4 regions of the Marinobacterium sp. MBR-111 genome follow, and region 1 is predicted to be linked to each of the others. Evidence: predicted binding sites of a transcription regulator. Region 1 holds the regulator's gene; each other region holds the start of a gene.

The links. The regulator sigma-54, encoded in region 1, starts transcription at its own class of promoters, with help from an activator protein. The targets are predictions, from matches to a motif close to TGGCACNNNNNTTGCTNT.
Region 2: a site for sigma-54 is predicted at 3,424-3,441, ahead of ABIE61_RS03280 (nitrate- and nitrite sensing domain-containing protein). Genes of this name have one in related genera too.
Region 3: a site for sigma-54 is predicted at 1,315-1,332, ahead of glnK (P-II family nitrogen regulator). Genes of this name have one in related genera too.
Region 4: a site for sigma-54 is predicted at 3,108-3,125, ahead of flgF (flagellar basal-body rod protein FlgF). Genes of this name have one in related genera too.

Annotation. Positions count from the first base shown of each region.
Region 1 is NZ_JBEPQA010000013.1:36,409-42,309, forward strand. Features, by position in the region: gene rapZ (RNase adapter RapZ) at 1-860, opposite strand, end outside; gene ABIE61_RS10630 (PTS sugar transporter subunit IIA) at 862-1,323, opposite strand; gene hpf (ribosome hibernation promoting factor) at 1,345-1,635, opposite strand; gene ABIE61_RS10640 (RNA polymerase factor sigma-54) at 1,687-3,192, opposite strand; gene lptB (LPS export ABC transporter ATP-binding protein) at 3,244-3,969, opposite strand; gene lptA (lipopolysaccharide transport periplasmic protein LptA) at 3,969-4,481, opposite strand; gene lptC (LPS export ABC transporter periplasmic protein LptC) at 4,471-5,034, opposite strand; gene ABIE61_RS10660 (KdsC family phosphatase) at 5,035-5,574, opposite strand; gene ABIE61_RS10665 (KpsF/GutQ family sugar-phosphate isomerase) at 5,574-5,901, opposite strand, start outside.
Region 2 is NZ_JBEPQA010000003.1:125,998-131,898, reverse strand. Features, by position in the region: gene nirB (nitrite reductase large subunit NirB) at 1-1,846, opposite strand, end outside; gene ABIE61_RS03280 (nitrate- and nitrite sensing domain-containing protein) at 2,110-3,381, opposite strand; gene cobA (uroporphyrinogen-III C-methyltransferase) at 3,566-4,423, shown strand; gene ABIE61_RS03270 (3'-5' exonuclease) at 4,369-5,124, opposite strand; gene ABIE61_RS03265 (DUF294 nucleotidyltransferase-like domain-containing protein) at 5,124-5,901, opposite strand, start outside.
Region 3 is NZ_JBEPQA010000007.1:41,726-47,626, reverse strand. Features, by position in the region: gene ABIE61_RS06975 (YifB family Mg chelatase-like AAA ATPase) at 1-789, opposite strand, end outside; gene ABIE61_RS06970 (accessory factor UbiK family protein) at 819-1,106, opposite strand; gene glnK (P-II family nitrogen regulator) at 1,406-1,744, shown strand; gene ABIE61_RS06960 (ammonium transporter AmtB) at 1,791-3,065, shown strand; gene glnK (P-II family nitrogen regulator) at 3,225-3,563, shown strand; gene ABIE61_RS06950 (putative bifunctional diguanylate cyclase/phosphodiesterase) at 3,743-5,791, shown strand; gene ABIE61_RS06945 (entericidin A/B family lipoprotein) at 5,799-5,901, opposite strand, start outside.
Region 4 is NZ_JBEPQA010000021.1:61,211-67,111, forward strand. Features, by position in the region: gene ABIE61_RS14105 (flagellar basal body P-ring protein FlgI) at 1-780, opposite strand, end outside; gene flgH (flagellar basal body L-ring protein FlgH) at 810-1,490, opposite strand; gene flgG (flagellar basal-body rod protein FlgG) at 1,512-2,297, opposite strand; gene flgF (flagellar basal-body rod protein FlgF) at 2,316-3,059, opposite strand; gene ABIE61_RS14125 (flagellar hook-basal body complex protein) at 3,188-5,398, opposite strand; gene ABIE61_RS14130 (flagellar hook capping FlgD N-terminal domain-containing protein) at 5,413-5,901, opposite strand, start outside.

The DNA.
Region 1 (5,901 bases):
GGCTGACTCAGTTCTCGGTGTAGCACCTGCACATTATCCATATGCCCGCGGAAATAACCAGCCAGTTGCTCGGCAATATAGACCGAGCGGTGTTGGCCTCCGGTGCAGCCAATTCCGATTGTGATGTAGCTGCGGTTATTGGCCTGGAACTGAGGCAGCCACTTGCTTACGAAGGCCTGTATGTCGTTCACCATCTCGGTGACCTCGGGCGACTGGCGCAGAAACTCGATCACCTCGGTGTCGAGGCCGGTATGACGGCGCAATTCAGGGACCCAGTAGGGATTGGGCAAGGCCCGTACATCGAAGGTGAAATCGGCATCGAGCGGTACGCCATGCTTGAAGCCAAATGACTCAAACTGCAGTGACAGAACCTGTTCACTGCGCCCGGCAACACGCAGTTTGACTTCGTCACGCAGCTCATAAAGTGATAGCCGCGTAGTATCGATGCGCAGATCAGCGAGATTGGCGATGGGCTCGAGCAGGCTGCGTTCGGTTCGAATTGCTTGCTGCAGGCTCTGTTGTTTATCGGTGAGTGGGTGACGCCGCCGGGTTGCGTTATAGCGTCGCAGCAGAGTAGCTTCACCAGCATCAAGAAACAGGGTTTCGGTGCTCAGCTTGGACTGTTCACGCAGAGTGCACATCACACTGGGGAACTGTTTCAGGTTGCTCAGAAGGTTGCGAGCATCAATGCTGACGGCAATTTCTCGATTAGGGTTTTCCTCAGCCAGCATCAGTCGGATCAGCTCGGGCAGAAGCAGGGCCGGCAGGTTGTCGATGCAGTAGAAACCGACATCTTCCAGTGCCTGCAGGGCGGTGCTTTTGCCTGAGCCGGAGCGGCCGCTGATGACGACCAGTCGCATGTCAGGCGCCTCTGCAGAGAGTTTGGACGCGATCCAGCAGGCTTGAGGAATCTTCGCAGCTGCGCAGTGATTCACGGGTGCTGGAGTCGTTGAACAGCTCTGCCAACCCTGCCAGTGTCTGCAGGTGCTCTTCAGCGCCGTCTTCGGGAACCAGCAGGAAGCAGATCAGGTCGACTGGACGGTTGTCGATGGCATCGAAGTCAATCGGGCTGGACAGCGTCATCAGTAATCCGATGGCTGTTGTAACACCTGGAATTCTGCAATGAGGAATGGCAACGCCTTCACCGATACCGGTGCTGCCAAGGCGTTCTCGGTTGATCAGGCCGCTGAAGATATCTTCAGCGGCCATGCCGTCCAGCTGCTCGGCGATAGTCTGGCTGGCGAGCTCAAGCGCTCGCTTTTTGCTGACCACATCGACGTGGCAGAGTGTACGGGATGAGGTCAGCAGTTCTGATAGTTGCATGTCGTGACGTGCTGCTACCGGTTATTTGTGGGATTTGAGTTTTTCTTTGTGCTTGATGATCTGGCGGTCAAGCTTGTCCACCATGCCATCAATTGCAGCATACATGTCATCATGCTCATGCGCTGCGAATACTTCACCGCCGGCCAGGTGGATATCGGCTTCGGCCTTCTGGCGCAGCTTCTCGACACTGAGGGTGACCTGTACATTGGTGATGTTATCGAAGTGGCGTTCCAGTCGGTCGAACTTGGTACGTACATATTCGTTCAGGGCGTCAGTCAGTTCGACGTGATGGCCAGTGATGTTGATCTGCATAGGTTTTCTCCTCGTCATAAAGCACGTTCTTCCGGCGTGCCTGTAGTCTCATTAAACCAGACGCTTGCGCTCATTAGAAGGCGGAATGTTCATCGCTTCACGATATTTTGCCACTGTGCGTCTGGCTACGTTAAATCCTTGCTCTTTCAGCAGGTCGGCTATCTTGTTATCACTGAGTGGTTTTGCGGTATTCTCCGCGCTGATCAGCTTCTTGATCAAGGCACGAATGGCGGTAGAGGAGGCAGCGCCTCCGTCTGACGTGCTCACATGGCTGGAGAAAAAATACTTCAGCTCGAAGATGCCTCGGGGCGTATGCATGTATTTCTGGGTAGTGACACGGGAAATGGTTGATTCGTGCATCTCTACGGCTTCAGCGATGTCATGCAGAACCATCGGCTTCATACCCTCTTCACCTTCCTCGAAAAAATCGATCTGGCGGGCCACGATCTCGGTGGCGACCTTGAGCAGGGTTTCGTTGCGACTCAGCAGGCTCTTCAGAAACCAGCGCGCTTCCTGTAGATGGTTTTTCAGATAGGTGTTGTCAGCGCTGTTGTCGGCCCGTCTTATAAGATCAGCATAGTCGGTATTGATACGCAGCTTGGGGGATGCCTCTGAGTTGAGGCTTACATTCCACTGCCCCCGCACCTTGCGCACCACGACGTCGGGTATAACGTACTCTGACTGTTCACTGCTGATGCTGGTGCCCGGTTTTGGATTAAGCGACTGGATCAGACTGATGATCTGTTGCAGGGCCTCTTCCTTCAGGCGCATGCGGCGCATCAAGGTACGATAGTCATGATTGCCGAGCAGACCCAGGTGATCGCGTACCAGGCGTAATGCCTCTTTCAGCATCGGAGTGTTTTCAGGCAGCTGGCGCAGCTGTATCTGCAGACATTCGCTCAGGTCTCGTGCGCAGACACCGGGCGGGTCAAACTGTTGCAGGCGGTGCAGTACCGTTTCAATCTCTTCAGGCTCGGCATCTGCAAACAGCTGGGGTTCGCTCCGGGTGAAGTGTTCCAGAACTTCATCTACGTCCGTGCGTAGATAGCCATCCGGATCGACAGCATCGATAAGGGCCATGGCGACCATACGGTCAGGGTCACTCATGGGGGTCAGGTTGAGCTGCCACAGCAGGTGATCCTGAAGGCTGTCTTCGGCCGAATCGTTATCACCGGGTTCCCAGTCATCATCACGGGCAGGACCGGGTGTACTCTGGTGCTGGAAGGTATCATCCCAGTTGCTGTCGGTGGACAGCTCACGAGGGATTTCATCATTCCAGCGCTCTTCCAGTGCGTTTTCGTCCCAGCTGTCCTCGTCAGCGGTGTCGTTAGAGAGGCTGTCGGCAGAGGCGTCGTGACGATCATCACGGGCTTCAGTCTGGGTCTCTTCGGCGCTGTCCAGTTCCTCCTCGACTTCCAGCAGTGGGTTGCTCTCCAGGGCTTCCTGGATCTCCTGCTGCAGGTCCAGCGTTGACAGTTGCAGCAGACGTATTGCTTGTTGCAACTGGGGTGTCATCGTCAGATGCTGGCCGATCTTGAGTTGTAACGATTGCTTCATATCAGAGCTGCCAGGTGGACGGAGTGGATGTACATGATTGACGACTCAGGATCAAAGGGAAAACTGCTCGCCCAGATAGGCACGGCGAACCTGTTCGTTAGCCAGGATCTCGGCCGGTGTGCCCTGTGCGAGTATCCCCCCTTCACTTACGATATATGCTCGTTCGCAGATGTCGAGTGTCTCGCGCACGTTATGATCGGTGATCAGAATGCCAATGCCGCGAGACTGTAGGTGGCGAATGGTTTGTTTGATATCGCTGACCGAGATTGGATCAACGCCGGCAAAGGGTTCGTCCAGCAGGATAAAGTCAGGCTCGGTTGCCAAGGCCCGTGCGATTTCAACACGTCGACGCTCTCCGCCAGACAGGGCCATACCCAGACTATTGCGCAGGTGAGTAATGTGGAACTCTTCCAGCAGCTGCTCCAGCAATGCCTTACGATCCGAGGTGTTCAGCTCCTTGCGAGTTTCCAGAATGGCCATCAGGTTGTCATGTACGCTCAGCTTCCGAAACACCGAAGCTTCCTGAGGCAGATAGCCGATACCGCGGCGAGCGCGCTCATGCATGGGCAGGCGGGTAACGTCGTCCTGGTGCAGTCGGATTTGTCCCCGGTCGGCGTGGATAAGCCCCACGATCATATAAAAGCAGGTGGTCTTGCCGGCACCGTTGGGTCCCAGCAGACCAACGATCTGGCCCGTTTCCATCTGCAGGGATACATCCTGTACCACCTGGCGCCCCTTGTAGCTTTTGGCAAGGTGCAAGGCTTCCAGTGTCGCCATCAGTTGGTCCCCGTCGGCTTGGGCTGAATCACCATTTTGACCCGTTCGCCGCCCTCGCGGTCGCTGCCGAAAGCGTTCACCACCGCACGCGCCATATTGTAAACGATCCGCTCTCCGGTGAAGGTATCCTTGGACTGATCGACGCGTGCATTTTCGGTGATGGTAACCTCTTGTTGCTTGACCCGGTACTCCATCCTTTCACCGTAGGCCTTGGTCAGGGGCTGATCGGCAGATGGCTGCTGCTGAAATCTGGCCGGCTTGCCGGTGGAGATAATGCGGTCAATGCTGCCGTCAGCTGCACGGTGCAGTTCAACGCGCTCACCACGAATTTCCATGCTGCCCTGAATTATTTCCACATCGCCTGTGTATACGGTGATACCGGTACGCTCATTCATGCTGGCGCGGTCAGCCGAGACGTTGATTGGCTGATTGCGATCCTCGGGCAGTGCCTGCACGCTGGCGGACAGGCTCAGCAGCAGGGTGGTCAGCAACACAGGGCGGTTAATTCGCATGGTATGTACCTTTTACCTCGGACAGCAGCTCAACCCGCTGTTCGTCAAAAAAGACCTCCATGCCTTGGCTTTCCATATGGTCCAGGCCGCGTATTACCCTGACTGGCAGGTCTGTGTGGGCATAGTCGCGTGGAGGGTAGAGTGTCAGTCGCTCGGTCAGCATCTCGCTGGCACTGCCTGAAGGCGGATTATCATGAAGCTGTACATCCCCTGCAAGTACTATGCGTTCCTGTGAGTCGGGCATACGGCCTTCCTGTGCCAAAATACGGAACTCACCACTCTGCTCGCGGGGTATTAGGGTGGTTGGGTTGTCCAGCAGCATCTCACCTGGCTCAGGGTAGTGGCGCATCAGAGGAGAACTCAGTGCCTGTGCCATTTCGCCGCTTTGGTTCCAGCGCGTGATCCGGGCCTCGCGGACGAAAAAGTCGATCCGAGCGGCACCCTTGTCCAGTAAAGGCTCGTCGTTCAGCCGGGTAGAGGCAAACCCCCACCAGAGCAGGGGCACCAGCAGCAGGATCAAGGCGATGGAGAGTCTCAGTCGACTTTGCAGCATTCAGCGGTACTCGTCGTAGATGGCGCTGAGTTTACCCTGTGCGGCCAGAATCAACTCGCAAAACTCCCGTGCGGCTCCCTTGCCTCCAGCGGCACTGCTGCACCAATCCGCCTCTTTGCGCACCAGTGGGTGACCGTTGGGTACACAGGCGCCAAAGGCGCAGGCGCGAATGGCGGCAAGGTCGGGCAGGTCGTCTCCGATATAGGCGGTATCGGCGGCGCTGTGTCGACTGGTTTGCCACAGTTCATCCAGTGCGACCAGTTTGTCTTCTCGTCCCTGGCGCAGATAGGTGATGCCCAACGCTTCAGCTCGCTGCTCCACCTGGGGCGAACGGCGCCCCGTGATGATGGCCGTCTCGATGCCACAGCGATGCAGCAGCTTGATACCGAGGCCGTCGAGGGTGTGAAAGCTTTTGACTTCGCGGCCATCAGCCAGAAAGTTGAGGCGGCCATCTGTCAGAATGCCGTCGACATCGAACACTGCCAGGCGGATATTACTCAGTGCCTCACGCAATGAGGTGGGAAAATTGTCCAGATGCATCAGATGACTCCCGCTTTCAGCATGTCATGCATGTTGAGGGCGCCGACCGGCCGATCATGCTCGTCAACTACCAACAATGCGTTGATTTTGCGCTGCTGCATCAGGCTGAGGGCTTCGGCGGCCAGAATGCCGGGAGATACACGTGTGCATTCGGTTGTCATCACGTCAGCAATGGGTGTGCTGGCGAGGTTGATCTCCTGATCCAGTGTGCGGCGCAAGTCACCGTCAGTAAAGACACCCAGCAATTTACCCTGTGGATCGGTCACGGCCGTCATGCCCAAGCGTTTACGTGTGACTTCCAGCAGTGCTTCACGCACCGAGGTGCTG
Region 2 (5,901 bases), on a different contig from region 1:
CCGCACCGAAGAGGTCAATCCGCTGGCCACCGGTGATCTTGGTATAGAGTTGGTATTTCTGCCCTATTTCGCCCAGCACGATCAACATCTTCGGTGTAATCTCGCCGCCCGGAATGCGCGGCACCACCGAGTAGGTACCGTTTTTCTGCATATTGGCCATGAAGGTGTCGTTGGTGTCCTGCAAAGGCACTAGTTCGGGGCTGTGGATAGGTTCATTCCAGCAGCTGGCCAGCATGGAGCCGACGGCCGGTTTACAGATTTCACAACCGCCGCCATGTCCGTAACGCTGAATCAGCTCGTCAAAAGTCTTGATCCCATCTACACGGATCAGGTGGAACAGTTCCTGACGAGTATGGCTGAAATGCGCACAGAGCGAATGATCGACCTGTACGCCGCGCTTTTCCAGCTCCGCATCCAGCACGGTCTTCAGCATGGCGGCACAACCACCACAGCCGGTGGCGGCTCGGGTGCTGGCCTTAAGGTCGGCCACCGACACGGCACCATCATTCATCGCCTCGCAGATATCACCCTTGCTGACATTGTGACAGGAGCAGATGGTGGCCGTCAGTGGCAGCTCGGCACTGCCCGCACTCGGCAGTCCGCCCTGAGAGGCCGGCAGAATCAATGCTTCCGGCTGCTCCGGCAGCGGCATGTCATTCAGTGCCAGCTGCAGCAGTTGATCGTAGCCGCTGTTGTCCCCAATCAGGATGGCACCCAGCAGGCGCTTGCCATCCCCCGAGACCACCAATCGACGATAGACGCCGCTGCGCTCATCGCTGTAGCGGTAGTTCTGACACCCCGATGTATGGCCGTGAGCATCACCGATCGATCCCACATCCACACCCAGCAGTTTCAGTTTCGTCGACATGTCGGCACCCTGAAAATGTGCCTGGCCATCACCAACAAGATGCGACAGGGCCGCTCGTGCCATGGCATAACCCGGTGCAACCAGACCGAAATGGCGGCCGTTCCACACCGCACACTCGCCAATGGCATAGATGTCAGGATCGCTGCTGCGACAGTGCTGGTCCACCTCAATACCGCCACGCTCACCCAGCTGCAGGCCAGCCTCACGGCCCAGCATGTCCTGCGGCCGGATACCGGCGGAATACACGATCAGGTCGGTCTCCAGCTCGGTAGCGTCGGCAAAGCACATCTTCATCCTTGCACTGTCACCCCGAATAATCTGCTGCGTCGCCTTGTCGGTATGCACCGCAACCCCGAGCGCCTCGATCTTGTGGCGCAGCAAGGCTCCCGCTTCGTCATCCAGCTGAACCGGCATCAGCCGGGGGGCAAACTCGACCACATGTACCTCCAGCCCCAGCCGCTTGAGGGCGTTGGCGGCTTCCAGGCCGAGCAGTCCACCGCCGATCACCACGCCGACATTGGCACCCTCGGCACTGGCGCGAATCGCGTCCAGGTCATCCAGTGTTCGGTAGACCAGGCAGTGTGGCTGAGCCCCGCCGGGGATGGGTGGAACGAAGGGCCACGAGCCTGTCGCAAGCACCAGTTTGTCGTAGCTGTATTCCCCCCCCTGGGTGTGCAGGGTTTTGCATTGGGGATCAATGGACAGAACCGACTCACCCAGTTTGAGGCTCACGGCGGGGTGTTGATACAGCTCCGGTGACCCCAGCCTCAACGCGTCGGCACTGCCCGAATCAAAATAGTCTGACAGGTGTACCCGATCATAGGCGGGATAGCGTTCAGCCCCGAAAACCATCAGTTCACCCTGCTCAGCAGCTTCACTGGCCAACCACTGTTCCACAAAGTGATGCCCTACCATGCCGTTGCCAATCACGGCCACGCGCAAAGGGCGACGGGTACCGGTGCAGTCTGTCTGTTTCATACGGCACTCTCTTAGTTTCAGATAAAAAAAAACGGTGCCACTTCTGTGCTGCACATGCAGCAAGGAGTGGACACCGTTGTCCAAAAAACCACTTGATGAGCGTCTGACCTCAGGCCTGACCTGCAACTGGTATTGCAGGGTTTATGCCAATCGGTCAATAACAGGCAGGAGCGGGGCTTTTACCCGAACAACAACGACAAGGGCGCTTTAAAAAGGTGCAGACAGGGTCGAAACGACCCTTAACAGGGCACGGAAAAACATAATTACGTTTTCCCCAGGCCGTCACAGGCGGCTATCAGACGAGCCGCCAGATCGACCAGACGGATGTTGGCCTGCATCGCCTGCTGCCGCATCTGATGATAGGCCTGCTCTTCACTGAGGCCATGAAACTGCATCAGCAATCCCTTCGCCCGCTCTATCTGCTTGCGTTCATCCAGAGCCGAACGTGCTAACTCCAGCTCTTTCTGAACCTGTTCCAGATGGCGTGCCTGAGTCAGTAACAGGTCATATACCGTATCGTTCAACCCCCCGCCTTCATGTCCGGGACTGCTCAGCAGCTCAGCCATGGGTGTCAGGTTGACCGGAGCCGTACGCTGCGCAGCGGCTTCTATCAGGGTGTTAAGCTGTTGCCGGTGATGCCTCAGCTCCGCTTCAGCCGCTGCGGTCTTGTCACGGCTCTTTTGCAGCAGGCGCTGCTCCAGATGGGCTTCAAGCTGTTGCATGCGATCAATGCGGCAGGTGGCCAGCTCATACCAAAGCTCACTCAATGGCATCGGTACTTCGTCTTTAGGCTGCAGCCGGCTGAGCATGCCCCGCAGGCGTAACAGCTCGGCTTGCTCCGGCATCGCCTGCAGCTCGTGCCAGAGTGCCAGCGGCTCTGCCTCTGCATAACAGGTGAAGGTATCAAAACTGCGTTGCTGGGCATCCTGCAGGTTTATCAACCGCTCCAGCTGCTCGGCCTCGAACCGACCTGCCGCGAAGCCGATTGCTCCCCAGGCACGTTCCTGCCCTGCATACTCCTTCCCCTGTATGAAGTTGAATGTCGCGACCAGAGCCCGCGTCAACTCCGGGTCGCCACAGCTGTCCGCCAGTTCAAAAATGATCGCCAGCAAACGGGCAATCAGCTCACTCAGCCAACAGGTGAGCGTTGCCGCCTCCAGTTGTTGCTGCTGCACCTGAGCACGCAGCAGATCCAGCTCTTCCAGCTGCAGCAGTACCGCCGCGATGCAGTTGCACAGGCGCATTCCCGCCGGTGCACTGCCTGTGCCCGGCATCAGGGCTGCAACTCCCTGCCGAAAGGCCTGTTCGGCCACACGGCTACGCGCGACCTGCTCCGGGTGTTGACGGGCAAAGCACTCACCGCCGGAAGCCAGAAAGACATTTGAAATACCGCGTTCACGCTGCAGCTCATGGATTAACCTCCCGGTCAGAATCGCCTGTTGGCAACCCACGGCCAATTGTTTCAGTGCCTCAATCTCGGCCTCACGAGCAGCCAGCAGAAAGCGGTGGGTCAGCGGTGTACTTGAAGCTTGCATCGGCGGCCTCTCAGCAAAGAAGTTGCAGGGATACCATCGGGACAAGCAATTTATGTTCCAGCTCTCGCAACTGGCACCGGTTTTGCTTGTTTATTTCTGCTTAACATTTGAATTAAGGCAACGACGCCTGCTCCGTGATCGCCAAACCGGTCACGGGCAGGCGTTTTTTTATGAGGGCTAGAACATGTTTACGCTTTTGGTACGTTCGTTTGCTGAAATACGGTTAGCATTACCAAGCCGACAGACATTGTTCGGCAGCCGTTTATCCCACACCGACAACACCCCCCTCGGGCGCGTGGACTTGGTGGGTGCCGGCCCCGGTGATCCGGAGCTGATCACTCGCAAGGGCTGGCGCCTGATTGAGCAGTCCGAGGTAGTGCTGCATGACGCCTTGGTCAGCCCTGAGTTGATGGCTCAGATACCGCTGCATGTACAGCGCATATATGTCGGCAAGCTGAAGGGGCGACATTCACACTCTCAACGCGAAATTTGTGAGCTGCTGGTCAAGCTGGCTCGGCAAGGGCACCGAGTGGTAAGGCTCAAGGGAGGCGACCCGCTGATATTTGGTCGATTGGGAGAAGAGTTGAATGCACTGAGAGCCGCCGATATTCCGTTCAGTATTGTACCCGGCATCAGCGCTGCAGCCGGCTGTGCCGCCAGTTGCGGATTTCCGCTGACCGAGCGAGGACAATCTGCACGACTGAGGCTGATCACGGCCCATTCCTGTGATGACAGTGAAATCAATTGGCAGGATCTGGCGCGGGCGGATGAAACATTGGTTTTTTACATGGGGCTGTCGATGGCCGCTGCCATCAGTCACGGCCTGCAGACTGCCGGTCTGCCTCCGGACTGGCCTGCGCTGCTGGTCGAAAAGGGTACCCGAGAGGACCAGCGCATCCTGGCCTGCACGCTGGCGGACCTGCCACAGACGGTGCAACAGCACCGGTTACAGTCACCGACGTTGATCTATGTTGGGTCAGTGGTCAGTCAACACCACAGCTCCCCCACCGGCGTATCGACCGAGAACCGGTCTGCGACCTGAGCCTGCAGCAGTTCGGCACAGGCCAGCGCATCGGTCAGGGCATGATGTGGGCGATAGTGAGGCAGATGGTAGCGCTCACGGCTCTGTGCCAGACGGATCGACAGGGGCCTGCGCCCGCGCAGACGATCCCAGAGGCTCAGAGGTCTGCGACGGTGCAGACGGGCTTCAAGCTCCATGGTATCAATCACCGGAAACTCGATTCCTTCGCCAATTCGTGCCTGCAGCGCCGCATTGAGAAAGCTGCGTTCGATGCCGCGATGGTGCACGACCCCAACTCTGCCACGCAACTGTTCCAGCAACTGATCCAGGATCTGGGACAGATCAGGTGCTGCCGCTATCTCTGAATGGGTGATGCCATGCACCACCACCGATTCAGTGCTGAGCCGAGCACGGGGCTTGACCACCCAATGACGCGCACCGGCACAGTGAATACGGCTCAGACTCATCGGCATCAGTCCAATACTGACAATGCCGCCCTTGCGGGGGTCCAGCCCGGTGGTTTCGAAGTCGATCGCCACCAGCGGCACATCCTGCAGCGGTGTATCCGGCATCACGGCGCCGGCCTGATAAAAGTCCTTCAGCGCCGGATAGCGTGTCTGCCGAGCCAGTTCGGCAAAGCGGGCCGACCAGTCGTTCACCTGCGGATCCTGGGCATCCCGTGCCGGCTCATCCTGGAGTGCGTTTCGGTCCAGGTAGAACATCAGTTGGAACGCCCGGGTTGATAGCGATATTTCAGAAACTTCTGGGCATGACTCAGAATCTGGAAAGCATCCTTGAGATTCTTGCGCTCGAAGTCAGACAGGTTTTCAGGTTCAACGTTATTGTCCGGCTCCTGTCCCGCTTCAAGATCCAGTGCCTGATGCCGTATCCGCACCATGGAGATCAACTCCAGCGCATCGCGCAGGTCCGGCCCGCGCCCAGGTGGCATCACCGACGCATCGATCACATCACGCAGACGCTCAAAGGAGTTGCGTGCCCGTGAACCGACTGCCAGCGCGTGTACGCGGATCAGGTCCGCCACCGGCGCCGTTCCGCGCCGCTTCATGTTGATCGAATTGGTATGGCGGCCATCGGTCTCCATCACGAAATCCTTGAAGAATCCCAGTGGTGGTGTACGCAGCAGGGCGTTACGTGCCATGCAGGCCAGAAAACGCGGATTGCGCTGCGCCTTGCGCCGGATCAGGTCGTTCAGCATCTCGGCCCAACGGGTCCTGCCCCACACACCCTCCAGATCGAAGAAGATGGCGCTGTTGAGCAGAAATTCCGGCGTCGGTTTTTCGATCCACTCGGTAAAGTACTGCTCCCACACCCGCAGCGGCTGACGCCATTTCGGGTTGGTGGCCATGATTTTGCCGCTGCAATAGGTGTAGCCACAAGCATCCAGCCCGTCACAGACAAACTCCGCCAAGGCCTTGAAATAGCCTTCATGCTCTTTGGGGTCGTAACGATTGTCGAGAATCATGGCGTTGTCCTGATCG
Region 3 (5,901 bases), on a different contig from region 1:
ATGACAGGCTGGTCGAACATCATGCCCGGCAACGGAGCAGATTGCGGCCACTTCAAGCTGCTGTTCAGTCTCAAGTGGCGGCAATAATCCCGGCAACCGTGCCGCCAGCATACTTTTACCGCTGCCGGGCGGCCCGGAAAACAACAGGTTGTGTCCCCCTGCAGCCGCCACCTCCAGCGCCCGACGCGCCTGCAGCTGGCCTTTCACATCGGCCAGATCAGGCCCCTCCTCAACAGGTGCAACAGAGAGTGAGCCCAGCACCGGCTCCAGCCGCTGCTTGCCGGTCAGATGCGCCACCAACTCCAGCAAATGGCCCACCGCAAACACTTCCGTGCGCTGTGCCATCACTGCTTCAGCCGCATTATCGAGTGCCACTATCAGGCTGCGGCCGCTGCGACCTGCCGCCACGGCAGCCGGCAGAACTCCCCGTACCGGTCGTACCGCACCGGACAGCGCCAGCTCACCGATCATTTCGGTCGCTTCGCTGCCCTTCCAGCGCTTCAACTGGCCGGATGCCAGCAGGATACCCACGGCAATCGCCAGATCATAACGGCCACCTTCCTTGGGCAGATCAGCCGGTGCCAGGGTGATGGTGATACGGCGCTGAGGAAAGTCGAATCCGGCCGTAATAAGGGCACTGCGCACCCTTTCACGGCTTTCCTTGACCGCCGTTTCCGGCAGACCAACGATCGACATTGAGGGCAGGCCACCCGACAGATGCACCTCAACGGTGACCGCTGGCGCCTCGATTCCGAGCTGGGCTCGGGTATGAATAACAGCAAGTGACATGACACGATCCTTGTGTCGCTGGAAAGGGTTCAGAGTTGAGTATCGTTATCCGTCGCTGCCGGAGCAGGGTTCTCCACCGACGGTTCAAGTGCCGCCAGGCGCTGCTCAAGCTGTTCAAGCTTATCGCGAGTGCGCATCAGCACCGCCTGCTGTGCTTCAAACTCATCCCGGGTTACCAGATCCAGTTTGGCAAAGGTTCCCTGCAGCATGCTGCGCACCTGGCTTTGCAGCTCTTGCTGACCGGGAAGGTCCGGGCGTCCGGCCAGCAGCTGGCTAAACTGGCCGGAGAGGCTATCGATCAATTTCTGGTGGATCATCCGGGGCTCCTGCACAAGGTTGCATCTCAATGCCGCTACTATAAACCAGATCGGCCTCGGCGTCAGATTCCAGAACGTGCACCAAAAGAGCACTTGCACCAAACCAGTGCATAAAAACAGACCTGTATCACCCGCATATCATTCGAAAATGCCCTTTCAGTCCTCAATACAAATCGCAACCTTCTGTTTTAAAAAGATAAAAACAAATTGGCACAAGCTTCGCTTAGTCAGTACACACGGCCTGACAACCCGCTCCCGAGGACGCAGGCCTTATGAGTACTGAGAAGAGGACCCAAAACATGAAACTGATCTCAGCCATCATCAAACCGTTCAAGCTCGATGATGTTCGTGAAGCACTTTCGGAAATCGGTGTGCAGGGCATCACCGTCACCGAAGTGAAAGGATTTGGCCGTCAGAAAGGTCATACCGAACTCTACCGCGGCGCAGAGTATGTGGTCGACTTCCTGCCCAAGGTTCGCATTGATGCAGCCGTAGCAGATGACATTGTCGATCAGGTACTTGAGGCGATATCCAAGGCAGCTCAGACCGGCAAGATCGGCGACGGCAAAATCTTCGTCACCAGTCTGGAGCAGGTGATCCGCATCCGCACCGGTGAGTCCGGTCACGACGCGCTCTGAACCTGCCTGACAATCGACGTTTTTTATCTCTCTGGAGGATAAAACAATGGAAGAACTACTCAATGCGACAGCCGGGGATTTGACCCAGCTGAAATATGCGGTCGATACCTTCTACTTCCTCATGTGCGGTGCACTGGTGATGTGGATGGCGGCCGGTTTCGCGATGCTGGAAGCGGGCTTGGTGCGTGCCAAGAACACCACCGAGATTCTGACCAAAAACATCGCGCTCTATGCCATCGCCTGTACCATGTACCTGCTGTGTGGCTACTACCTGATGTACAGCTCTGACGAAGGCGGCATCATTCCAAGCCTTGGCGCCCTGATCGGCGACGAGAACGGTGTTGATGCGGTGTTGGCCGGTGGCGATGATGCGCCCTACTACTCAGCCCGCTCCGACTTCTTCTTCCAGGTGGTGTTCGTGGCTACAGCCATGTCCATCGTCTCCGGTGCTGTTGCAGAACGCATGAAGCTCTGGGCATTCCTGGCCTTCGCTGTGGTCATGACCGGTTTCATCTACCCGACGTCCGGCTACTGGACTTGGGGTGGCGGTTTCCTGAGTGAAGCGGGCTTCTTCGACTTCGCTGGCTCCGGCATCGTACACATGGCAGGCGCCTCCGCTGCACTTGCTGGTGTATTGGTACTGGGAGCTCGTAAAGGCAAATACGGCAAGAACGGCGAGATCAATGCGATCCCGGGTGCCAACCTGCCGCTGGCCACGCTGGGTACCTTCATCCTGTGGCTGGGCTGGTTCGGCTTCAACGGCGGTTCCGAACTGAAACTGTCTGATGTGGGTGAAGCCAACGCAGTCGCTCAGGTCTTCGTGAACACCAACGCAGCTGCTGCCGGCGGTGTAATTGCAGCCCTGATCCTGGCCCGCCTGTGGTTCCGCAAGGCTGACCTGACCATGGCGCTGAACGGTGCACTGGCTGGTCTGGTAGCGATCACTGCTGATCCGCTGAGCCCGTCCGCTCTGGCATCCAGCCTGATCGGTGCGGTCGGTGGTGCACTGGTGGTGTTCTCCATCGTAACCCTGGACAAGCTGCGTATCGACGATCCAGTTGGTGCCATCTCCGTTCACGGTGTAGTGGGTATCTGGGGTCTGCTGGCGGTACCGCTGAGCAACGCTGATGCCAGCTACGGTGCACAGCTGCTGGGCATCGTGTCCATCTTCGGCTGGGTCTTCATCGCCAGTCTGGTGGTATGGTTCATCCTCAAGGCGATCATGGGCATCCGTGTCAGCGAAGAGGAAGAGTACGAAGGGGTTGACCTGGCCGAGTGCGGCATGGAAGCCTACCCCGAGTTCTCCGGTGGCAAGAAATAAGATCAAAACTCCGGGAGGCAAGCATGCCTCCCGCGTGTTTTTCAGGCTGCGCCGATATGCGCGGCCTTTTGATTATGGGTATACTGACGCCACTGGTTTCTCCGCCGACCTTTCGGCCGGAGCTCCGTGGGATTACCACAGATCATGAGGACTTGAATGATGAAACTCGTCACCGCGGTCATCAAGCCGTTCAAACTGGATGACGTTCGTGAAGCCCTGTCGGATATCGGCATTCAGGGTGTGACCGTCACCGAGGTCAAGGGTTTTGGCCGCCAGAAGGGCCACACCGAGCTTTACCGAGGCGCCGAATATGTTGTCGACTTCCTGCCCAAGGTCAAGATTGAAGTGGCCATTGATGACGACATGCTGGATCAAGTGATTGAAGCGGTCAGCAAAACCGCCAATACCGGCAAGATTGGCGACGGCAAGATTTTTGTCATGCCGCTGGAGCAGGTGATCCGTATCCGTACCGGTGAAGCAGGCCCGGACGCTCTCTGATAACCAATGCCCGACATTATTGTCGGGCATTCAATACACTACCAAGATCGCCCCTCCTCATAAACGTCTCTATTCTGAATCACCATAACCGTTGCCAACCCCGCTTTCTCCTGCCATGATGCTTTTTTATACAAAGACTAGGGGTATTCTGATGGACCAGCAGCAAATGGCGCCCTGTCATGGCCAACACGCTACCTTGTAACTCGGCGCTTGTCGCACAGCTACTGCCGGCTCTGGAGCACTCACCAGCTGGCATTTGTCTGCTCGACCTTGATGGCCGCTGCCACTATAGCAACCGCACACTGCGGCGTCTGTTGCACCATACAGAGGGCGAACTGCCACAGGATCTTTTCCTGCAGGCACCGTTGGGATCGTTGCTGAAAAAGAACCTGGCCCATTTGGCCAGCGGTCGCCAGCACGCCTTTTCCCTGTCGCTGTTTCGCGGTCGGCATCAGCACCATAGCTTTTCTCTTCAACTAAATGCTTCCGTGCTGTACGACGAGCAGCGCAAAGTGTGCGGCTGCCTGGTACTGGCGATTGACGAACAGCAGTACCATCAGCGTGAGCTGGAGCTGCGCCAGCTGTCCAGCGCGGTCGAGAACAGCGGCAGTGCCGTGGTCATTACGGATATCAGCGGCCGCATCGAGTACGTCAATTCCCGTTTCTGTGACATCACCGGCTACAGTCTGCAGGAAGTACTGGGCCAGACACCGGCACTGCTGCGCTCGGGCGAAACCGACCCCACCACCTATCGTGATCTGTGGCGCACCATTCGCGCCAATCGCAAGTGGCGCGGCACCCTGCGTAACCGACGCAAGGATGGCTCGCTGTACTGGTCGATGCAGTCGATTGCCCCGATCAGCAATGAAAAGGGTTCCATTACACACCTGGTTTCCGTAGGGGATGACATCACCCAGCTGAAGGAGTACCAGAGTCAGCTGGAGCAGCTGGCCTATTTTGACCCACTCACAGAATTGGGCAATCGCCGCGCCTTCCGCCAGCATCTTGATCAACTACTGGAACAGCCCTCAGAGCAGTATCGTGCTCTGCTGCTGATCGATCTTGATCACTTCAAGAAGGTAAACGATACAATGGGGCATGAGGCGGGCGACCTGATGCTGAAAACCGTGGCCAACCGGTTGCGCTTCTGCATTCCCGAGCAAGACCGGGTATTCCGCCTTGGCGGCGACGAGTTTTCAATTCTGATTGATAATCTGGACAGCCTCGATACTCTCCGCGAGCGGGTCAGTGAAATGATCGCGCTGCTGTCGCAGCCGATGGATATCGGTACCCATGAGCTGCAGACCAGTGCCAGTATCGGCATCACCCTGATCGGTATCGACGCCTGCGATAACAGCGGGCTGCTGCGCAACGCTGATCTGGCCATGTACCGAGCCAAGCGAGCGGGTCGCAACACCTTTGCCTTTTTCAATCACAGCATGAACACGGAAGCACGCCGTACGCTGACACTGGAACATGACCTGCGCCACGCACTGGAACAAGGCGAGTTACACCTGCACTATCAGCCTCAGGTTGACCTGAGCAGTGGACAGATAATCGGTATGGAAGCACTGCTGCGTTGGCAGCACCCGATTGATGGCAACATCCCCCCTGACGAGTTCATTCCCATCGCTGAAGAAACCGGCATGATTTTGCCCATCGGGCGCTGGGTACTGGAGCAGGCTTGCCAGACTGCCGCGCGCATCCGCCGTCTGTACACGCGCCCCTTTCGCATGGCAGTGAACCTCTCGGCACGGCAATTTGAAGACTCTGAACTGATCTTGCAGGTCGACCAGATCCTGGCTGATACGGGTCTGCCCGGGAATTATCTTGAGCTGGAGATTACCGAGAGCCTGTTAGTCAACAATTTCGGTCATATCAACGATATTCTGCGCCAACTGCGCCGTCGTGGTATTACCATCGCGGTGGACGATTTTGGCACCGGCTACTCATCACTCAACTATTTGAAGAAGCTTGAGGTCAACCAGCTCAAGATCGACCGCTCGTTTGTGCAGGATATTCCGGGGGACCGTGATGACGTGGCGATCACCTCCACCATCATCCTGATGGCCCGCCAGCTGGGGCTGGACGTGATCGCTGAAGGTATCGAGACCGAACAGCAGCAACAGTTCCTGCTGCAGCAGGGATGCCGCACGGGACAGGGCTTCTATTTCAGTCGCCCCGTGCCCTTTAGCCAGCTACAACAACGTTGGTCACACGGGACCTGACCAAGCATTACTGAGACTTGCGTGCGGCTTCCTTGATTGCCGAACCGGCTTTTTCAATATCCTTGCCTGCACCCTCAATGGTGCTGCAAGCGGTCAGTGCGCTGGCACCG
Region 4 (5,901 bases), on a different contig from region 1:
GCCGGTACGGGAGTTGATGATGACCCTGGCTGTTTCTTCACCGGGCTGGACTTCGAGGTTCTCCAACACAGAAAGGAACGAGACCCGCTGTGACGGATCGCGCGGAGCTCGCACACGAATAGAGGCTGCATCGAGTGCCTGTGCCATATCAGGCCCCAGCAGGTTATTGATCTGCTCGGCCACTCGACGAGCGGTAGTAAAGTCCGGATGGTTGAGGTTGAACATCAAGCTGTCACCCTGTGCAAACGCATTGGGCACTGTGCGCTCAACAGTCGCACCGTTGGGAATCCGCCCGACACTGGGCACGTTCAGAGACAGGCGCGAGCCGTCACTGCCCTGTACACCGAAACCGGACACCACCAGGTTACCCTGTGCTATGGCATAGACATTGCCGTCAGCACCCTTGAGCGGCGCCATCAACAGACTGCCGCCACGCAGGCTTTTGGCATCACCAATGGTGGAAACGGTGACATCAATCGGCTGACCCGGTTTGGCAAAAGGAGGCAAGTCCGCATGGATCGCGACTGCTGCAATATTCTTTGATTTCGGGTCAACATTGGGAGGAATCGCCACGCCGAAATTGTTCAGCATGTTACGGAATGTCTGTGAGGTAAAACTGGTTTTGTCACCAGTACCGTCAAGCCCCACTACCAGACCATAGCCCACCAGCTGGTTGGTACGCACACCCGCTACGCTGGTGATATCCTTCAGCCGTTCAGCCTGCACAGGAGCAGCCAGCAGGGCCGACAGAGACAGTAACAGCAATCCAAGTCGAAACATTTTATTCATGGTGTTCTCCTTAGAAGCTCTTAAAATGGCCACAACGGACTGATAAAGAAGCGTGCCAACCAACCCATAACGTTTGCGTCATGAGTGGCACCGGTGCCGCTGTAGGTAATGCGAGCATCAGCAAGGCGTGTAGACTCGATACTGTTGTCAGGTCCAATATCCTGTGGCCGCACCAGACCACTCACGCGGATATATTCATCCCCCTGATTCAGAGTCAGCCATTTTTCACCGCGAACCAGCATGGTACCGTTGGGCATCACCTGATGAATGGTCACGGTAATATTGCCACTGAGGCTGTTACGCATATCGGAATTACCCGTGCCCTCAAAACCGCTGTTGCTGTTCATGGAAGCACTGAGAGGGTTGCCGAACAGGGTCAGATCCTGACCCAATACGTTGGGTACACCAATACCGATATTGGTGGTTTTGTCGGTATCGGTTGATGAGCTTTTAGAAGACTGGGTGCGCTCCGTCAGGACCACCGTGATAATGTCACCCACACGATGCGCACGCCCGTCGCTGTACAGATCCATTCCGGTGCCCGCCTGATAGATAGAGCCATTCACCGGTTTGGGTTGCTGCATCTGCGCGGGCTGAATTGGCGCATAATAGGGATTGTCCGGCTTGGGGGCCTTATTGACACATCCCGTCAGCAGCACCAAGCCAAACAATGGCCACAGTCGCAAAAGTCTGGTCATCATTATGTTCACCTTAGCCTGTCATTAGAGCTGCTGGCTGACATAGGACAGCATCTCGTCTGCGGTCGAGATCACTTTGGAGTTCATCTCATAGGCGCGCTGGGTGGTGATCATATCCACAAGCTCTTCGACCGCATTCACATTCGAGCCTTCAAGCATCCCCTGCTTGATGATGCCGCGTCCCTCTTCTCCGGCAAGGCCAACAATCGGCGCACCGCTTGCAGCCGTTTCAATGTACAGGTTCTGGCCTGTTGCCTGCAGCCCCTGGGGGTTAACAAAATCGGCCAATTCCAGCTGTCCCAACTCTTGAGGGTTGGGATCACCCGCTACCGTTACACTCACGGTGCCATCATTGCCCACCGAAAAATTGGTTACCTGGTCCGGCAGGGTGATTGCAGGTTCAACCAGGTAGCCTTCTGAAGTGACCAGACGGTTCTCGCCATCAAGGTGCAACTCGCCATTGCGGGTATAGGCGATGTCACCATTGGGCATGGCAACTTGTAAAAAACCACGACCATTGATTGCCACGTCAAAAGGCTGGTCAGTGATCTGCATGTCACCCGTATGGAACAGCTTCTGGGTACTGACGGTGCGGACACCGCTGCCCAGCTGCAGGCCGGAAGGCAGCATTGAATCTTCACCGGTAGCCGCACCGGGCTGACGGCGAACTTGATACAACAAGTCCTCAAATTCCAGCCGGTCTTTCTTGAAACCAACGGTACTGACGTTAGCCAGATTGTTGGAAATCACCTTGAGCTGAGTGTCCTGTGCGCTCAGACCGGTTTTAGCAACATGCAAAGCACCGTGCATCGGTTATTCTCCTGTGATTCAGCTCATTGAAAGCACTTCTGCTGCTGCAGATGAGTTCTCTTCAGCCGTTTTCATCATTTTCACTTGCATCTCAAACTGTCGCTGAAGACTGATCATAGAGGTCAGTTCAGAGATGGCATTCACGTTGCTGGACTCAAGATAGCCAGCACGCACTTGTACATTCGGATTGGCAGCCAGCGGCACATCGTTATCCGTGTGCATGAAACCATCGCGCCCTTTAAACAACTGACCCTGTTCTGGCTGCACCAGTTTGATTTGATCCACCAAGGCAATTTCGACCGCATTCTCACCGATCGGACGGATGGTGACCGTGCCATCGTTACCAATGGTTATGTTCTCGGCGGGCGGAATCACAATCGGCCCACCACCAGCCCCGATCACCGGCAAGCCGCTGCCTGTCACCAGCTGGTTGGCGGCATTGATCTGCAGTGATCCGTTGCGGGTGTACACTTCGTTGCCGTCCGGCCCCTGAACGGCAAGCCAGCCATCACCGGCAACCGCCACATCCAGATCACGCCCCGTTTGCATCAGTGTGCCACTATCAAGATCCGTGCCGGGCCGCTCACTCATGGAGTAAACGCGAGACTCATAACCTTCACCCAGCACACGCATGGCGCGGGCCTGCTCGAAATCACTCTTGAAGCCGGTGGTCGTCGCATTGGCCAGGTTATTGGCGTGGGCCTGCTGCGCGTACATGTTCTCACGCGCGCCGGTCATGGCAACATACAGCACTTTATCCATTGTTTGCTCCGGTAAAACCTTGCCGTTTGAACTGGCTTTACCCTATAACAAGCAAACTGCGTGCCATAAACGAGAAAGCCGGGCATAAGCCCGGCCTGAATAACATGCAATAATGCAGCTGGTTAGGGTTAGATCTGCAAAATAGCCTGAGTCACTGTGTTGAGGGTTTCCAGTGTTTTGGAGTTAGCCTGGAAGTTACGCTGCCCCTCAATGAGCTTGACCAGTTCAGCAGACAAGTCCACGTTTGACTGCTCAAGGGCAGCAGAGCGAAGCGTACCGTTCAGACCGGTACCTGGCGGGTTAAGCACCGGATCACCGGAAGACAATGTTTGTACCCACTCAGTATTACCGGCATTCTGCAAGCCATCCTGGTTCTCAAAGGTCGCAACGGCAACAATACCCAACTCCGCCAACTGACCATTACTGAAACTGGCGACCATTCGACCATCTTCTGAGAAGGTCACACCGATCAAATCGCCCTTGGTATAGCCATCCTGTGAACGCTTATTCACAATCGATTCGGAGCCAAACTGGGACGAGCCACTGAGATCAAGCTGTACACCCTTGAGATTATCTACATCGGAGTCCAACAGGGCATCTTGAGGATTCGCAGGGTCGGCACCCAGAATAGTGATTGTCGGTGCCTTACCCGCGTTGGAAACATTTCCGCCGTTAACTGATTCCAACACCCCTGTTGTTGTGTTAAAGCTCACCAATATCGGGCCAGGTGCTGTCGGCGTAGCAGGATCTTCCACCAGCGAGCCAGGATCACGTATTTTACCTAGATTCAGCTGATCATTGTCATTAAGGTATGCATATGTGCGATATACACCAATATAGCTGTTATCGCCCTTCTGCAACTCTTGCAGGTCCACCTTCCCTGTTGCTGTATCAAGCCCCAAAAACGGTGCATTCGCCAAGGTGCCTGATACTACCGGGAAGTCCAATATATCGTTATCAACGTCACCTTGTTTAGCCTGCCATTTTATTTCAATTCTATCCTGCAAAGAGTTGTATGAAACAGATTCAAGACCAGGATTCGCATCGATTATTTCTTGCTCAAAACTGGTAATGGTTGCAATAGCACCCTCATACGTCAACTCACTTTTAAGAGTGATGTCTACGCTACCAAAGCTGATAACAAATGTTTCACCCAACTGGTTACCATCAACGCCCGCTGTAAACTTTGTAGGATCCAGCTGGAACGATTGAATCTCATTAGAATCTCTAAATGATTCAGATGCAGGTAGAGTATTATCCACCTCTTTACCGGCCACTTCCACGACAAAATCACCATATTCGGTATATTCTGCATGTGTTTCAAACGAAACCTGACCTGTCGTACCATTCAACACCAGCGTATCCAGATCGATTCGGGGATCACCGCCATTCGCAAAGGTTTCTTTCAGTTTACTCTTGGACTCATCCGTCAGCTGGTAATATACATTGTTGCTGTCATCCAGAATCGGGGCTGTTACATCCCAATATAGTTTTTCTCGATCATTCGCATCTTGCAGAGAGGTAACTGTTGCAGCGCCGCCAGTACCGTTCATTGCCAACTCAAAACCTGACAGCTTTACAGCACTGCCACCCGTACCGAATACTGCGTCTGTCGCTACAGCAGGAGGAACCGCAACGGTATCAACTGTTGCTGCCGTGAACGAACCCGCTCCATCGTCGAGTGCAAACCGATAGGATTCTCGAATAGCCTGCTGTTCTGCAAAGTAAAATCGAATGCTTTGCTCATTCCCCAAGCTATCAAATGTACCAACTGTGGTCGACCATGTATAGGAGTTAGGATTTACCTTATTGAAGACTTTTTCATTAGTTGAGGCGTCATCATTTTCATCAATATTGAAAGACAACTCAATTTTTTCAGTCGCTTTAGGTGGACTTTGCTTTTGCGACACTGAAAGATCTTGCAGCGGTAAAATATTGCCTTGCGCATCAAGACCAAACCCTTGAAGTTTTTTATTGTTTTTACTGACAATAAAGCCTTCTTTATCCAGCTCAAATGCGCCAGCACGTGTATAAGATATGTTACCGCTATTATCTTTCAGCTGAAAAAAGCCCGATCCGTTTATGGCAAGATCAAGGTTACTATTTGTAAACTCAATAGTACCCCCACTGAAGTCCTGGGCTATATCACTCACAGTAACACCAGACCCCGGCGTATTACTCGACCCAGCACCCACAACTGCTGTTGCATATATATCACCAAACTCAGTTCGGGAGCCTTTAAACCCGACGGTGCTCGCATTAGCAATGTTATTACCGGCTACATCCAGCATTGTGGTGGATGCCTTCAGGCCAGTGACGGCCGTATTAAAACCTGCCATTTTTGTTACCTCACTTAACCGAGCTGCTTCACTTCATTCATATCGATGGCACCAATGGCGGTATTGACTTTCATACCAATCCCATTTTGCCCCAAAGTGACGCTGTTGATATTGAACCCCATATAGGTCGCTACTTCTTCGTATTCACCATCGGCGCTGCTGGCTGCTTCAGCTACAATACGATAGTTTCCAGCCGGTACATTCTCGCCTGCCTGCCAAACAAAGTTATGATCCCCAGGGGGCTGCGCGCCCATACTGACACGGTCGACGCGCTTACCACTGCCATCATAAATAGAGATGCGTATGTCGCTGGAGCTGACATCAGTGCTCACGAGACCATCAACCAGCCCCCCCTGCTGGGGCAGCTGAGCAATGTCTGTATTCACAAACGCACGCTGACCCACCATGGATGAGGCCTGCAGCGCCGCCTGACTGCTGATCAGTGTACTGCTCATGGTTTCCATGGTTTTGGAAAGGTTTTGAATACTTTCCACATTGCTCAG